DNA from 2 places in the Marinobacter fonticola genome. Region 2 is predicted to be linked to the other one. Evidence: riboswitches for the same ligand, from Rfam matches in the RefSeq annotation. Region 2 holds a riboswitch; the other holds the start of a gene.
The links. A riboswitch is a leader RNA that binds a small molecule or an ion and turns the genes downstream of it on or off. The one in region 2 is predicted to bind thiamine pyrophosphate.
Positions count from the first base shown of each region.

Region 1 (5,535 bases), 1.4 Mb from region 2:
GGTCGGATTGACGTTGGGCTCGGACACGGCAACGCCATCGATCAGGCCCTTCTCGTCCTGCTCTGCGGCACGGACGGAAGCACCACCGCCGTTGGACACCGAGGAAGCGATGACCAGCGTGTTGTCCGGCGTGACCGTGACCAGACGTTCGCCTTCGTCAGTCTCTTCGCCGAAGCGCTCGTTGAGGATGTAGAAACCGAATTCGATCGACTTGAGTACGTACTGGCCCCAATCGGCCTCCGGGTTGGTCTTGGAGTGCGCGTGCTTGAAGGCGAAGCGGTCCGGCCAGTGGGTATTGAAGGTGGCCCGTTCGCCGGCCTCCAGATCCGCTTCGAACTGGACATCGGCGCTGTCGTCAGTGGTCAGGCGCCCGTGGATATCCTGGGCGGCGCCGGTTTCCATATTGAATGACCCGGTGCCGGATCCCTTGTCGGTGTAAACCACGGCGCAGCCTTTGTTCAGACCCCATTCCCCGGCGGTGCCGATGGCGCCATAGATGCCGCGGGACCCGGACGAAGGCGCAGTCACCATACAGGATGAGGCTGGATCGTAGCTGTCCGGAATCTGCACCATAACGGTGACCGGGACTTCGGTGTCATCGTCGATGCGGATATAGGCCAGATACTCGTCGCCCGGAATCTTGCCCTCGGCGCCGTCAGCCCCCACTTGCGGGCCGAACAGGTTGCCGTAACCGCCGCCGGCGCTGGTATCCACCAGAGCGCGGTAGTTGTTGTAGATGGCCAAGGTGCGCAGTTCTTCCGCCGTGGGATTGAGCGTATCCGCAGGCGCTGGTGCGGTGCCGCTGGCCAGGCCGCTGGCGCCGAGGCCCGCCGTTAGCAGGTCGTTGCTGGCGCCATCGTAACGGGCATGCTGCACATCGCCGCTGACGGAAGCGGGACGCTCGTTGGTAACCCCGTCGGGACCGTCAGGGCTGTCATCGTCATCGTCGTTGCAGGCGGTGAGTCCCAGGGATAGCGAACCGATCAATGTGCAGAGCAGCAGTTTTCGGTAAGTCCGGTGCATGAGGCGTTTCCTCGATATTGTTGTTGTTAAACCCGCATCCGGCACAACGCCGGATGCGGGGAAGTCGTTTGTTTTTTGGGGTTAGGGGCACTGGCCTGCGTGGAAGACGCCGGGGCTGGATTCACGGACCCAGGCATAGCTGCCGGAGATCTGGCCCAGGGCATCGTCGCCACCCACGGTGTAGTAACCCATCTGGTAGTAGGCGCGACTGGCGGAGTCATGTTGCAGGTTGGTGCCGTACCAGTCCTGGCAGGTGTGGCCGTCGCCGCCATCGCCACCATCGCCACCCCCACCACCTGCGCGGCAGGCTTCCGGTTCGGCGGCATACCAGGTGCCGGGCTCGCCCTGATGCAGGGTAACCGAGGACCAGGTATCGAACGATCCGCCGATGTCCTGGCGGTCCGTCAGCGACAGCGCCCGTAGGTCGGAGTTGCCGCCGGCAACGGCGCGGTTGGCCGAAATGTGGGCGTTGGGCGAAGCCGTCGCGGTCTCGCAGGTAACGTCCGGTGCGCTGGGGTCGAAGACCGTGACCGTGCGGGTCCGGTTAACGCTGTTGCCGTCGGAGTCCGTCGCCTTGTAGGTACAGGTGTAATCGCCCTCGGTGCTGGTATCCACGCTTGAGCAATCGGCGTCGACGCTCAATGAGCCGTCTTCCGGATCGGTGGCTGTGGCGCCGGGATCGGTAAAGCTGTTGCCCAGTTCAACTTCCAGCGGGTTGTCGCCCTGTAGGGTCAGAGAAGGAGAGCCATCGCTACCGCCGGAACCGTTACGGGTATGACGATTGAAAAAGTCCCAGATAATGTCCGGATAGCTGGGGCCGGCACGAACGGCCCAGGCGCCCTCGCTACCATCCTCGCCGCCGACCCAGTAGTGGCCGTGGTTGGTGTCGGTGCTGTTGGCGGTGTTGAGTGGGCCGTCGTAGAACACGGTCTCGACGATGGACCGGCCGTTGCCGGTGCCATAGCGGGTATGCATGCAGCTGTAGTTATTCTGGTAGTACGGGCTGCACGCGGCCTGGCTTTGCTGGGCTTCCGCCGGTGAGTCGTGAGCGGCGTCGCCGAAGACCCGCAGATGGGCATCGCGGATGTTACGGCCGGCGGGCTGCACGACGGTACAGTCGTTATTGTTCTGCAACACCATCATCGGAATGGGGTAGGTGTCGTCCAGTTCCGCTTCCATATCGTTGGCCACCTGACTCACGCTGTGGAAGGTGGCGTTGCCCGGGCATTGCCCGGACAGCGATACCGAAGCGGCGTCTTCACCGTAGGGCAAGCCCGAGGCGGAGGCAGCAGCGGCCCAGTACTCGTTATGAGCAACGGCGGCGACGACGGTCATAGCGCCACCGGAGGACAGGCCGGTGATGTAGCGGCGGTTCGGGTCCACGCTGTACTCGGACTCGACGGTCTGGGCAACGCGCACCAGATCTTCCGGCTCACCGGAGCCTTCATGCTGATGCTGGTCGAACCAGAAACCCCAGCAATTCTGGTTGCGTAGTCCGTCGTAGCTGGTAATGAAGGGCGTCACCAGGATGAAGCCATACTGATCGGCAGCGGCTTGCAGGCCCCATTCGTTTAGCGTGTTGGCCTGGGTCTGACTACAGCCGTGCAGGGCCATCACCATGGGGGCTGGCGTGGTGAGGTTGTCTGGAATATAGACCTGATATTGGCGGTCCCGGGATGCGGCATGAGTGCCTGCCGGAAGCGTGTCGGACGTCACGGTGCCCGCCTGAACGGGCGTTACGGCGGTGACAAGGGAAATGGCGGCCGTCGCGGCGACCGCGAGTAAACCTCGGATCGTCATAGCATTCTCCTTCCTGTCTTGTTTTTGTAGGAATGGGGCCCGGGGCAAAACCCGCGGCAGGAAGGCTTATGCTTATGTTGTGCCAAGTATAAAAAGGTAATTAATACAGCTATTTAGAAATTTCACTGGGAGGCGGGTCAAAAAGTATCCGGAAATCCGGACAGCGCTGCCGCGCCGGTTTGCGGCTCAAGGGCTGGTTTGGCGTGAGATTTGGCGGGGATTGAGAGTGTCCGGTGTTTTAGACAGTGTATTGTATTCCGGACACATGAGCGTCAGGCGGTGAACGTGTGTAGACGAAAACTAAAGAGCCTTTGCTCAAAGCTATCGGCGATTCCTGCGCCCAGGGCCGAGTCCCCAAGGCTTGCAGAATCGCCAATAGACTTATTTTTAATAATAGACTTAACGAGACGGTCCGTAACGACTTGGTCGTACAAGGCCGACCGCGATGCTCACCGCAGCCGACGCCACGAGTGCCCCCACAAACGGCGCCAGTGTCGGCACCCCACCGGGGAAGCTGGCCACCTGTAGTCCCATTACGAAGCTACCCGTTTCGACCCAGCCCGGCAGCACCGCGCCCATCAGGCCGGCAGCAGCGCCGCAGATCGCGGCTTCGCGGGACATTCGCGTCCAAAGGCCCATCAATACGGGAATCACCGCCGTTGCACAAAGCAGGTCGGCGACCAGGAACAGCCGGAGTACCGAATAACCCTGTAATGCGATAACCACGACCGGCACCATCAGGCCCACGGTAATCCAGCGCGCCGCACTCAGGGAAAGCCCGGCCTTTTCCGTCACCGCTAACGACGCGAGGCCGTTCTGCAGCGTGTCGACGGACGAAGCCACCAACGTCAGCGCGAGGACGAGAGCGACCAGTGCCAGCCAATCCGGCGCTTGGCTGAGCAGTGCGAAGAAGGGGATCGGCGGCGAGCCAAGATCGGTACCGCTCATGGCGGCGGTAATGCCCAGGCCGCCGACAAGGGCTACCACCGCAATGGTGATTACGCCGCCGAGTACGGCGCCCTGGCCCAGGGCGGTGCCATCCCGGGCAGCCCAGACCCGTTGCCAGTAACCCTGGTGAAACAAGTTGGCGGCGGTGACGGCGAGAACCAGCGTCAGCGCGACGGCCAGCGCGCTGCCCACCGGAATCGAGGGCATTGGCGAACGTTCCACCTGACTGGGCAGTCCCGGTAAGGCGACGGCGCCGACGACGAGAATGAGCGCAACCAATAGCAAGGCTTGCCAGCGGTCAGTTACCAGGCTGGCCCGTAGCCCGCCCCAGGCGGTATAGACCAGCGTGGCAACAGCGACGCCAAGAACCGCCACGTTGCCGTCGAGATCGGTTAGCAGACCGGTGATGGCACCCACCGCCGTAAGTTCCGCGGTCAGAAAGCAGAGCATATAAAGCACGGAAATCAGCGATACCCAGCGCCGCATCCCGGTGCCATAGCAGGTTTGGGCAAACTCCCCGATGCTGCGGCCCTCGGGGAGATGACGGCGTATCGCCGGGCCGCAGAAGGCAAACACGATGAATGGCAGGGCGGCACCGAGCGCGTAACCCGCCAAGCCGATGGGCCCGACCATGGCGCCGACTTCAGGCGGTGCGAACAGGATCCAGCCGCCCATGCCGGATGCAAGAAAGGAGAGTCCCAGGGCCCGGGCACCCTGGGAGTTACGGGCGGTGACATAGTCGTCGAGGCCGCCGTCGGCCACGCGGGCGCGCACGCCCAGCCAGGTAAATACAAGCAATGCAGCCGCCACGGCCGCTACGGTATAGAACATGTCGCGCTTCCTCCGCCGGTGCTAACCGGATCAGGTTCCAGGGTTTCATCGAGTGACTGTAAAAACAGCGGCGCTCGATACCTTCTCAGTCCGATTTACGGACTCCCCTGGCGACGAATTGATGGAATTGGTGATTAGATCAGGACGGTCCATACTGACACAGATCCGGCTTTGTCGCGACTGATGTCCATTCGCGTATGATCGGTCTGATTGACGATGGCGTATCCGAAGCGGATGAACGACGGACTTTGCGGACAACGAATGACGTAGCGGATAAAAGGACATTCAGGCAGGGAGACTCAAACCATGATTTCATTCAGACAACGCGTGACCGCCGCCGCGCTGCTTATGCTCGGAAGCACACTCGCGATGGCCGCGGAAAACGTGCGTGTGACGCCACTGGGAAGCCAGGATGGCGAGTTCTGCGCGATGGACCGGGCCTTGGTCTTCGAGGACCCGAACGGCACCCGCATCCTCTACGATGCCGGTCGAACCGTGGCCGGGCCGGACGATCCGCGGTTGGGAGACATCGACATCGTTCTGGTCAGCCATGTTCACGGTGACCATATCGGCGATCGCCATATTGCCAAACCCAATGCCGGGACTTGCGCCAAACCGGAGGCTTCGGTAACGGCAACGCCATTGTCGAGCAGCGTGAAAATTGCCATGGCCAAGGATGCCAAAATCGTCACGGGCAGCGAGATGCCCAGCTTCTTCGCGGGCAAGCTCAGAGCCGCCGACGGCAACCCGGAGAATTCCGTACTGGCCCGGTTTGGGGCGATGGTGAATGTCGGCGGGGTGGGGATCACGACAGTCCCGGCGGTGCATAGCAATGGCCTGGCGCCGGACTATATCGGCGGCGAGCTGGGCGACAATATGAAAACCGCCGGGATCACCGCGTATGTCGGGCCACCGACCGGCTACGTCCTCAAG
Region 1 covers NZ_CP043042.1:132,035-137,569, forward strand. Annotated here, with positions in the region: gene FXO11_RS00605 (3-hydroxybutyrate oligomer hydrolase family protein) at 1-1,023, opposite strand, end outside; gene FXO11_RS00610 (extracellular catalytic domain type 1 short-chain-length polyhydroxyalkanoate depolymerase) at 1,105-2,823, opposite strand; gene FXO11_RS00615 (SLC5/6 family protein) at 3,223-4,602, opposite strand; TPP riboswitch at 4,592-4,721, opposite strand; gene FXO11_RS00620 (MBL fold metallo-hydrolase) at 4,909-5,535, shown strand, end outside.
Region 1: it holds a riboswitch for thiamine pyrophosphate, as region 2 does, so the genes downstream of both, FXO11_RS00615 (SLC5/6 family protein) here and thiB (thiamine ABC transporter substrate binding subunit) in region 2, are expected to answer to the same signal.

Region 2 (5,535 bases):
CGAACCGGCCAGAATGACAAACAGCAGCAGGATGGCCGCAAGGGTCATATTGATGTTACTCAGAACCCGGACACCCCCTTCCAGGCCGCGTACGACAGACACGAGAGCGACACAGGTAACGCCGACGATAATCGCAATCTGAGTACCGATGCCGCCATCAATATCAAACAGGTAATTCAGGCCTGCGGCCGCCTGCTGCGCACCCAGCCCCAGTGAAGTCGCGAGGCCGAAGATGGTCGCCAGGACGGCAAGAATGTCGATCACATCGCCGATCCAGCCCCATACGCGATCACCGAAGATCGGGAAAAACGCGGAGCGCAACGTCAAAGGCATGCCCTTATTAAAGGCGAAGAACGACAGGGATAGCGCGACAATCGCGTAGATTGCCCAAGGATGCAGGCCCCAATGGTACATCGTTGCACCCAGCGCCAACTCCGCCCCTTGGGGGGTATTGGGCTCCACGCCCAGCGGCGTACCATACCAGTCGGTGTAATAGGCAACAGGTTCCGCAACGCCCCAGAACATCAGGCCAATACCCATACCGGCTGCAAACAGCATGGCAAACCAAGAGAGTGTTGAGAATTCCGGCTTGGCGTCCATGCCCCCGATCCGGATTTTACCGACCGGCATCACGATCAGTGCCAGACAGAAGATAACGAAGATATTGCCGCTGATCAGGAACAGCCAGTCAAAATGCGCAATAGCGCCGTTTTTCGCTCCGGTAAGCAAGCCTGTGGACACCTCGGGAAAGAGAAGAGTGCCAACAACAAAAACAATGATTAGAAATGCAGTGATAAAAAATACCGACTTGTGCAGGTCAAGCCCGAGGGGCGTCACGTTGTCCTGCCCCGCCTGATAATCGGTGGAGTACTCGTCTTTTAGACCTTCGCTCACATCAAGTCTCCTCGAACGGATTAGCTGCCCTTCTAGTAAGGTAGTAAGGGCGCGAGATTACAACTATTTAAGTCTATTTATTTGAGCTCGAAAGATCAAAGTGCGTGCGTCGATCTGCAGGGTACATGGCCTATCTGTCAGACGCCTGACCGCTTTTGCTGGCCGGCAACAGTTTTGCAGCCGTATGTGCTCGAAACATTGCATACGCCGAGCAATCACCCAGCTAATCGGGTCGCAAACCGCCACGAGTCGCCACGGCACATTTATTTATAGCTCTAAAGGTGCGCAGCCTAAGAGAACAACCTCAAAGAATCAAGCACCCCAGGAAGATTAGACGCCTGCAGAACAAAGCCCACTCTGGTAGACTCCCCCTGTCCTCAACGGGGTGTCTGCGTACAAGCGCAGGCTGAGATCAGACCCGCGGAACCTGACCCGGATCATGCCAGCGCAGGGATTGAGAAACTCAAGGCCATCCCTTGGTCTCCCGCCCCGCTGTCTCTATAACGCTCCGATAAAACGTTGTTGCTGTACAACATCGTCCCTATAAACATAGTTCCTATACATTGCGGGTGGTATCCATCGTGGCGAGATCTCTCGTTTTTCTTTTTCTGACGGTCGTCGGAGCCAATGTCTGGGCGGCGCCCACGCTGACCATCTACACTTACCCGTCATTCGTGTCCGAATGGGGTCCCGGCCCGGCTATAAAAGAAGCATTCCAAAACCAGTGTGACTGCACCCTGAACTTTGTCGCACTCGACAGTAGCGTCGCCATCCTGCACCGGCTCAGACTCGAGGGCGAATCCACCCAGGCCGATTTGGTACTGGGTCTGGATGCCAGCATCATGGCCGACGCCCGTAAGACCGGCCTGCTCACAGCGCACGGTATCGATACGTCGCCACTGGCCTTGCCGATCACTTGGAAAGACGACATTTTCGTCCCCTACGACTGGGGGTACTTCGCTTTCGTGTACGATACCGAGCAGCTCGCCGAGCCGCCGTCCAGCCTTGAGGCGCTCATCAACGCGCCAGACGATCTGAAAATTATCCTGCAAGATCCGCGCACCAGCACGCCGGGCCTTGGGTTTCTGTTATGGATGCGCCATGTCTATGGCGAACAGGCGCCGCAAAAATGGCAGGCACTCCAGGACAACATCCTGACCATCACTAAAGGTTGGAGCGAAGCGTACTTTTCCCTGTTTATGAATGGCGAAGCGCCGATGGTGCTCTCGTACAGCACGTCACCGGCTTACCACATGGCCGTCGACAATACCGAGCGCTACCAGGCGGTCGCCTTCGACGAAGGGCATTACCTGCAGGTGGAACTCGCTGCGCGGGTGCGCACCAGCGAGCATCCGGAGCTGGCCAGGCAATTTCTCGAATTCATGCTGACACCGGCCTTCCAAGCAGCGATTCCGCTGAAAAATGTGATGTACCCCGCCACCGATTTGGGCGAACAACTGCCAGACGTTTTCGAACGACTGATCGACCCGCCCCAAACGCTGTACTTTGAACCGGATGCAGTGGCCGAAGGGCGCAAGCAGTGGATTGACGAGTGGCTCAACGCGACAGCACGCTGAAAAATACGCCCCCGCTCGCACATCCGGGTTGGCGCTTCTGGCCCGGGCGGATTGTCGCCCTGATATTACTTGCAGTGGTGTTGGCCGGCTTTTGTGGGCTACTCCGGGAATGGCGATGGCAAGCCATTCCCGAACTTTGGCAAAGTGCCTACCTGCGGCAAGTCATCTGGTTCAGTCTATACCAGGCCACGCTCTCCACCGCATTGAGCCTAGTTGTGGCCTTACCGGTCGCGCGCGCCCTGCACCGACAGGCCCACTTTTTGGGTCGCGGACTGCTGTTGCGGCTTACAGAGCTGAGCCTGGTCCTGCCCACGATTGTTGCGGTTTTTGGTCTTGTTGCAGTCTACGGCCGCTCTGGCTGGCTCAACGGCTTGTTGGGCGCAATGGCCCTGCCGTTTAACTGGAATCTCTATGGCCTCCAGGGCATTCTCCTGGCGCATGTCTTTTTTAATGCCCCGCTGGCCGCCCGCATCATGCTTCTGAGCCTCGAGCGCATTCCTACCAACCAATGGCGTATCGCGGCACAGCTCGGTCTGGACAGCGGCCCCATTTGGAAAACACTCGAATGGCCTTCCCTACGCCGACTACTGCCGGGTTTGGCGGCGTTCATCTTTACCCTGTGCTTTACCAGTTTCGCCGTTGTCATGACCCTGGGGGGCGGGCCGAAATCGACCACGGTCGAGGTGGCTATCTATCAAGCGTTGCGTTACGAATTCGACTTCAGCCAGGCGGCGATTTTGGCCGTCGTCCAGCTATTGATTTGTGGCACGCTCTGGCTGCTGGCCACACGGCAACGCACGTCGCGCGATCTGCTTCCTGGCGGTATCGACATCGCCGGCTCGCCACGTCGCGATACCCAAAAGGCCAGGATGCGGGATCGTCTGCTACTGTCGCTTTTCCTGGCATTCCTGATACTGCCTCTTACCGCGATTACCGTCCGCGGCCTGCCCGGATTGTATGCCGAACTGGATAGTTTGCGCCTCTGGTCCAGCCTGGTCCGCAGTCTGATGGTCGCCGTGATCGCGGCCGGTCTGAGTGTCTCTTTCGGCCTCGCCATCCTCGCCGCGAGCCAGGGCGACCGCGACGCGCACCGCAACGCACAGGCCGGACTGACGGAAGCGGGGGGACACCTGACGCTTGTCGTACCCGCACTGGTACTGGGCACCGGCCTGTTTATCCTGCTACGTCCTCAGCTGGGCAACGTATCCCAGGGGCTGGCGCTAGTGACGCTAATCAATGCCTTGATGGCACTGCCCTTTGTGCTCCAGGTTTTACGCGGCCCTTTTACCAGCCTTGACCCGTTTTCCCTGCGTTTGGCGGACCAGTTCAACATCCGGGGCTGGTATCGGTTTCGCCAGCTCATATTACCTTTGCTCAAACGCCCCCTGCTGCTGGGCTTCGCTTATGCCGCCGGTCTTTCCCTGGGCGACTTCAGCGTCATTGCGCTGTTCGGCAGCCCCGGCTCGCCGACCCTGCCGCTGCTCCTCTACCAGCAGCTCTCGAGCTATCAACTGGACGCCGCCGCAGGAACGGCATTATTGATGCTCATACTGCTATTCGGCCTATTCTTTGTCTTGCACCGGCTCGGCCAAAACGCAACGATTCGGGCGACCGGAACGACGCCGGCAGCCAGGAGATCAAATACCCATGCTTGATGTCAGCCAATTGCGGTTTGGCTATCCCGAGGCTCGGCAGAGCTTTGAGTTCAACGTTCAGGTCGCGCTCGGCACATGTCTGGCCGTCACCGGTCCCAGCGGCTGTGGCAAGACGACCCTGCTCAGCCTTTTGGCTGGATTTCTGACGCCCGAATCCGGCCGCATTCAATGGCGGGGAAAGGATCTGACGGACCTTTCGCCCTGGGACCGCCCCGTCACCTCGGTATTCCAGGAACACAACCTATTCAATCACCTCAATGTCCGGGACAATCTGGCCTTGGGGCTCCACCCCGGTATGAAAATCACTGCAAACGATGAAAAGCGAATTGCCGACCTTCTCGAGACTATTGGTCTTTTCGAGACTATTGGTCTTGGAGGTACAGCGGAGCTTGGAAGTACGGCCGGTCTTGGAGGCATGGCTCGACGTTATCCGTCGGAACTGTCAGGTGGTCAGCGCCAGCGGGTCGCAGTGGCCCGCGCGTTGCTGCGGGACACCCCCCTATTGCTACTGGACGAGCCTTTCACCGGGCTGGACAGCGAAACTCGCAAGCGCTTGCATGACTTGCTTTTGCGTCAGAAAGCCAACGGCACAACGCTTATCCTGGTCAGTCACGACCCGGACGATGTCGCGATCTTGTCGGATCATACGCTGTCACTGACCAACGGCTAATCACAGCTCGGTCTCACCCGTACCTGAATCCGCCTGCAAGTCCGCCGCTGGCAGGCGGTCTGCGCCCCAACTACGGAAAATTCGGTCGGTGACACGCTGCAGTTCGTCCGGCTTAACATCGGCAAGCGCCCCATGCTCCAGCGGATCGAAGTGGAAAATATAGAGGCGCGAAGCAAATGCTTCGAACGGTAAGGATGATTCACCATAAAGCTCGTCGTGGCCCGACGTACTGACGACGATATCGTCACCCCAGTTCTGGCCGCTGTCGTTATTGGGGTTGAAGAAGTACACGCGCATTATTTCCTGTGGATCCAGTGCCACACGAAGAACGCTGATTGCGTGCCAGCCGATGAAACGGGCAGCGCTGTCGGTTACGGCAATACCCGCCGGCTGCGGGTGAATAAGGGGCTGATTGCCATTATAAAACGGATGGTAGCTGGCGTAGAAATGGCGCAGGAAATCCTCGAGATCCTGCAGCCGGCCGCTCGCGACATCGACGTTGATACTGAAGCCCCGCCCACACCACCAGCCGTGGAATTCCGGATTAATCCAGCGATGAGGGTCGCCCTCGCGTCCTACACACAGCCGTCCCATTTCGCCGTAGATCCGGTCCAGGTGGGGCACAAGGATCAACGATACGGCGTCCAGATCCAGGTGCAATTCCTGGGCGACGCCGCCCCGGCTCTCCAAAGAGGAGACGGCCTTGCCTTCGAAATGCATGATGACTTCGTCGTCCCGC
Region 2 covers NZ_CP043042.1:1,517,600-1,523,134, reverse strand. Annotated here, with positions in the region: gene FXO11_RS06795 (BCCT family transporter) at 1-894, opposite strand, end outside; TPP riboswitch at 1,266-1,365, shown strand; gene thiB (thiamine ABC transporter substrate binding subunit) at 1,476-2,471, shown strand; gene thiP (thiamine/thiamine pyrophosphate ABC transporter permease) at 2,447-4,126, shown strand; gene FXO11_RS06780 (ATP-binding cassette domain-containing protein) at 4,119-4,796, shown strand; gene FXO11_RS06775 (hypothetical protein) at 4,797-5,535, opposite strand, start outside.